Regions from separate parts of the Lactobacillus sp. A27 genome, predicted to be linked through region 2. Evidence: predicted binding sites of a transcription regulator. Region 2 holds the regulator's gene; the other holds the start of a gene.
What was found. Region 2 encodes HrcA, which represses chaperone genes, less so after heat shock. Its sites were predicted from a motif close to TTAGCACTCNNNNNNNNNGAGTGCTAA; they were not measured.

Region 1: JEM49_RS03925 (ATP-dependent Clp protease ATP-binding subunit) is a predicted target of HrcA. The motif match lies at 1,845-1,871, and genes of this name have one in related genera.

Annotation. Positions count from the first base shown of each region.
Region 1 covers NZ_JAEHNT010000019.1:44,134-47,350, forward strand. The annotation lists gene JEM49_RS03915 (PTS transporter subunit EIIC) at 1-722, shown strand, start outside; gene JEM49_RS03920 (alpha/beta hydrolase) at 691-1,620, shown strand; gene JEM49_RS03925 (ATP-dependent Clp protease ATP-binding subunit) at 1,904-3,217, shown strand, end outside.
Region 2 covers NZ_JAEHNT010000015.1:3,740-6,956, forward strand. The annotation lists gene ribF (riboflavin biosynthesis protein RibF) at 1-700, shown strand, start outside; gene hrcA (heat-inducible transcriptional repressor HrcA) at 867-1,916, shown strand; gene grpE (nucleotide exchange factor GrpE) at 1,932-2,513, shown strand; gene dnaK (molecular chaperone DnaK) at 2,530-3,217, shown strand, end outside.

The sequences.
Region 1 (3,217 bases), on a different contig from region 2:
TTTATGAATTGCAAATCAAGATATTGAGCTCCAGTACTTTTAAAGAATTGGTTATTCAAATCCAAAATTCCAACAATATATTTGAAATTATTGCATTGGCGTTTGTCGTTATGCTGCTTAGTTGGATTGGGATTGGCTATCCTTTAGCTTCTTTATCTACGGCTGCAGCACTTACAAGCGGGGCAGCTACTGTTAACCTCAATTATGCATTAAAACATGGCGGTTCATGGAATGTTCCTTATAAGTTTTTAGGTAGTTCGCTTGTTTATCCTTACGGTGCAATGGGCGGTGCTAGCGTTGTTTTAGCATTAATAGTAATTATTTTATTGTCACATCAAAATAAAGAGACAGAGAATATTGCCAAGGCTAATTTATTGCCTGCAGCATTTAACTCTACGTGGGGGTTCATGATAGGGTTGCCAATTATTTTAAACCCCGTGCTCTTTTTACCTATGGTATTGATCCCTGTAATTAATATCATGATTGCTTCATTAGCAATTTTTCTTCATATTATTACACCATGTGTTTATCCAGTATTAAAAGGAACCCCAGGAATTCTTATTTCGTTTTTCGGTTCTAACGGCAACTGGAGTAATTTAGTCTTTTCTATTTGTTTATTTATTTTAGATATTTTGATGTTAATACCTATTTCGTTATTGGGACAAAGGATAGAAAGGAAACTTAAAGCTTATGAATATGAAAAAGGCCAACAAACTGCTTAAAAATCCTAATTTAAAATGGATTGCCCTTGTTTTATTAGTAGTTATGGTTTTCGCTATTCCTGGTTATAAATGGATGGAAAAAGATAACCAAGCTCGTGCACAAAGAATGAAATCTGCCTTGTCACCGGTAATCATGGTGCCTGGATCCAGTGCGAGTACTGAACGTTTTAATGAGTTGGTTAAATTATTAAATCAAAACACTCCAACTAAACATAGCGTGTTGAAAATCAACGTTTCAACTAATGGTAATCTGTTGTATTCGGGCTCAATTAATAAAAATGATAATGAACCATTTATTATTATTGGCTTTAAAAACAATAAGGACGGTTATAGCAATATCAAAAAACAAGCAGAATGGTTAGATGAAGCCTTTGAAGCTATTTCACAGGATTATAAATTTAATAATTTTAAGGCCTTTGGTCATTCTAATGGTGGTCTAATTTGGACATACTGGCTAGAACATTATTATTCAACTTATTCGGATGAAATTACCATGAAGCGTTTAATGACAGTAGGAACGCCGTATAATTTTAGCGAAAAGAATATCAACCATAAAACGCAAATGTTGGAAGATTTTATTAAGTGCAAAAATAGACTCCCTAAGAGCTTAGTGGTGTATTCTGTATCTGGAGGCAAAAATTATGAGTCAGATGGGATCGTCCCAGAAGCTAGTGTTGCAGCAGGAAAGTATATTTTTCAAAAGCAAGTAAAGAGTTATACTGCGATGACAATCACTGGGGATAAGGCTGATCACTCTGATTTGCCTCAAAATCAACAAGTAGTCCAGGTTATTCAACAATATTTATTAGAACCAATTAAGAATAAGAATAATCAAGTAATATCGCGACAAGGAAAAAAGTCAGATAACGATAAAAATGGACAAAATGAGCAGGATTAATATTCATCCTGTGGAAAACTTTTACACCCAATAATCCTTTAAGCGTATAATTTCATCCTTCTTAATAAAATCTTTATATATTGTGAAGCAATATAAACGCTTATATATCAACGATTTTATTACTTTTTTAGATTAACATCACAAATTAAAAGAAAAATGTGGAAAACTTTTAAATCCATGCTTGCAATCTGTGGATAACCTGCTATACTTATAAATGTAATGAATTAGCACTTAAATGCTTTGAGTGCTAAAAATCAAGTTTATGATGGGAGTGTTTGCAGATATGGCATACTTTGACAATGATTTTGACAACTTATTTAACGAATTGAACAGCTCATTCTTTAATGACGACTTTGGCAGAAGAAGTGGCAACGGTAATTCAGGTTCAATTCCTATTAATTACTCAAGCAATATGAGTTCAGCTCCTCAAACCATTCAACAAACCCCACAACAACCAAATGAAAAACCAATTGGCGTAGATTTAGTTGAAGAAGCAAAGAAGAATAATTTTGACCCAGTTATTGGTCGTGACGAACAAATTGATAACGTTATTGAAATTTTATCAAGACGTAAGAAGAATAATCCTGTATTAATCGGACCTGCTGGTGTTGGTAAGACTTCTATTGTAGAAGGTTTAGCTGAAAGAATTGCTTCAGGCAATGTGCCAGCTAAGATGGCTAACATGCACATTATTTCAGTAAACATCAATGACATGGTTGCTGGTTCAAGTCTTCGTGGTAGCTTTGAAGAAAGATTAAAGAAGGTTATCGACAAGGCCAAGAGTGATCCTAACATTGTTTTATTCATCGATGAATTGCACAACATTGTTGGTGCTGGTTCAACTGATTCAGAAAACAACAATGGTGACGCTGCTAACATCTTGAAGCCAGCTCTTGCAAGCGGTGACTTGAAGTTAATCGGTGCTACTACTACAAGCGAATTCCAAAGAATTGAAAAGGACCCAGCTTTATCACGTAGATTCCAAGCTGTTCAAGTTCCTGAACCAACTACAGATGTAGCTATCAAGATTTTGGAAGGCTTAAAGAAGAAGTACGAAGATTACCACCACGTAAAATACAGTGATGACAGTCTTAAACTAGCTGTTGAATTATCAGAAAGATACATTCAAGGTCGTTACTTACCAGACAAGGCCATTGACTTGATGGATGAAGCTGGTGCTAAGAAGGCTTTGCTTGTACAACCAACTGATGAAAAGAGCTTGAAGAATCAAATCAATGCTCTTGAAGCTAAGAAGTCAGAAGCTGCTAAGGCTGAAGACTACGACAAGGCTTCAGAAATTAAGAACAAGATTGCTGACCTTGAAAAGCAACTTAAGAACGTAGACACTAAGAATACTCCAGAAGTAACTGAAAAAGACATCTACGCAATTATTGAACAAAAGACTAAGATTCCTATGAGCGAACTTCACGCAGATGAAGCTCAAAAGAACTTAGACTTGGCTAAGAAGTTGAAGAAGAACGTTATTGACCAAGATAGAGCTATTGACGTAATTACTGACGCTATTGCTCGTAAGCAAATCTTCAAAGACAGCGATCGTCCTACTGGTTCATTCTTACTTACTGGTCCTACTGGTGTT
Region 2 (3,217 bases):
GGCAGAACTAGGTGTAGATTATCTAGCCGTAATGCCATTTACTAAAAAGTTTAGCGAGATAGATGCACAGAGTTTTGTAGATAATGTAATAATTAAACTCAATGCAGATACAGTAGTAGCTGGATTTGATTATACATATGGTCCTAAAGAGACTGCTAATATGAAGAATTTACCAAAATTTGCGAAGGATAGATTTGAAATTTTCGTTATGCCTAAGCAGATTTTTAATGGTAAAAAAATAGGTTCAACTGAAATTAGACAGGCAATTAGGGAAGGTAAGATGGAATTAGCTTTTCAATTAATGGGTCACCATTATGTGATGAGCGGGATCGTTGGTCATGGTAAAAGAAATGGCCATAAATTAGGCTTCCCAACAGCTAATTTAGTTTGGGCTAGTCATAAGGTAATTCCCAAAATAGGAGTATATGCCACTAAAACGCAGGTAGCTGGAAAGTGGTATGAATCTATGACTAGTGTCGGTTATAATATAACGATTGGCCAACCTGAACAAATTTTTATTGAATCATATATATTTAATTTTAAACAGGATATTTATGATCAGCCAATAAAAATTAAATGGTATAAATATACTAGAGGCGAAATTAAATTTAGCGGCCTTGAAGAATTGAAAAAACAATTAGAGAAAGACCAAATAGAAATTGAACATTATTTTGCACAAGAAGCACGAAGTAATGCGTAACGAGAAGCTGAAGAACTTAGCAATTTTGAACTAAGTTCTTCAGTTTTTATTTTTTGAAATAATTTGAAGAAATTTTAGCACTCCTCTTGTTTTTCTGCTAATTTATAGTATCATATTAATTGTTAGCACCTGAGAATTACGAGTGCTAAAAGTGAGGGCGATTATTATGTTGACCGAGCGTCAAGAGCTTATTTTAAAAACAATTATTACAGACTTCACACAAACGCATGAGCCTGTTGGCTCTAAGACGGTGATGAAGCAGTTACCAATTAAAGTATCAAGCGCTACTATTCGAAATGAAATGGCGGTCCTAGAAGATCAAGGCTTAATTGAGAAGACACACTCTTCTAGCGGAAGAATTCCGTCAAGTGATGGATATCGTTATTATCTTGATAATTTAGTTGAACCGCTTCAGTTGCCAGAGTCTGTTTATAACACGATTGGGACACAATTAGATCGACCTTTTCATCAGGTGAATGAAATCGTACAAGAAGCAGCACGCATTTTATCTGATTTAACTAATTACACTGCTTTTGCTGAAGGACCTGAGAGTAGGGATGTTAAAATTACAGGTTTTAGGATTGTTCCCCTGTCTTCTAGACAAGTGATGGCAATTCTAGTGACGAGTGATGGCAATGTCCAAAATCAAGTTTATGCTTTACCACATAATATTCATGGTGAAGAAATTGAAAAAGCGGTTCGAATGATTAATGACCAATTAGTTGACAAGAGTTTAAAGGAAATTAATGTTTCATTGCTAAGTGAACTTGCTAAAAACGAATTAGGTAGTGATCATGCTAACGAATTATTTAGCTTAGTTGAAGACGTGTTAAAAGATGCGGCTAGTGAGCAGATGTATGTTGATGGACAAATTAATCTATTGAACAATACAACTGAGAATAATGTAAATGATATACGTTCACTCTATGAATTAATTGATCGAGATAATTTGTTTTCTAATTTGATGAATATTAAGGCTGATCCTAAGACTGAAAAATACCCAGTTAAGGTAAAGTTAGGATCTGAATTGCCGAATGATTTATTAAAAAATTATAGTTTGCTGACAGCTGAATATAGTGTCGGCTCCCATGGTAAAGGAACAATAGCTTTACTTGGGCCAACAAATATGCCGTATTCTCAAATGATAGGGCTTCTAGAATACTTCAGAAATGAATTAGCCAAGAAGTTACTTGATTATTACGGTAAATTTCAATAATAGAGGAGGTTAGCCGTGAGTAAAGAAGAGTTTCCTAGTGAAAAGAATTTAGATGAAAAAGAAAATGCTTCAACACCTAAGGATGTTAAGAAAAAGGCAACTGAAGGTAAGGAAGCAAAAAATGATAAACATGATGAAAAATTAGCTAAAGAATTGGCTGATTTAAAAGATAAAAATAAGGAGCTTGAAGATAAGTATCTTCGTAGCGAAGCAGAAATTCAAAATATGCAAAATCGCTATTCAAAAGAAAGAGCTCAACTTATTAAGTATGAATCTCAAAGCTTAGCTAAAGATATTTTGCCTGCTGTAGACAATTTGGAGAGAGCTTTAAGCGTAGAAGCCGATGATGATGTTTCCAAGCAACTGAAGAAGGGCGTTAAGATGACGCTTGATTCATTAACTAAAGCATTGAAAGAACATGGCATCGTTGAGATTGAAGCTGAAGACGTAAAATTTGATCCGACATTGCATCAAGCTGTTCAAACTGTAGCAGCCGAAAATGATGATCAAAAAGATCACGTTGTTCAGGTTTTACAAAAAGGATATCAATATAAAGATCGGACACTAAGACCAGCAATGGTTGTAGTTGCTCAATAGGAGAGGAAGTTTATACATGTCAAAAGTTATTGGTATTGACCTCGGAACTACTAACTCAGCAGTTGCAGTTCTTGAAGGTAAAGAACCAAAGATTATTACTAACCCAGAAGGTAACCGTACTACTCCATCTGTAGTAGCTTTTAAAGATGGTGAAATTCAAGTTGGTGAAGTAGCTAAGCGTCAAGCTATTACTAACCCTAACACTATTGTTTCAATTAAGCGTCACATGGGTGAAGCAGATTACAAGGTTAAGGTTGGTGACAAGGAATACACACCACAAGAAATTTCTGCATTTATTTTACAATACATCAAGAAGTTCTCAGAAGATTACTTAGGTGAAAAGGTAACTGATGCAGTTATCACTGTTCCTGCTTACTTTAACGATGCACAACGTCAAGCTACTAAGGATGCTGGTAAGATCGCTGGGTTGAATGTACAAAGAATTATCAACGAACCTACTGCTTCAGCATTAGCCTTCGGTTTAAACAAAGACCAAGATGAAAAGGTCTTAGTTTACGACCTTGGTGGTGGTACTTTCGATGTTTCCGTTCTTCAATTAGGTGACGGTGTCTTCCAAGTATTATCAACTAACGGTGATACTCACCTTGGTGGTGATGACTTTGATAACCGTATCATGGATTGGTTGATCAAGAACTTTAAGGATGAAAATGGCGTTGACTTGTCTAAGGACAAGATGGCTATGC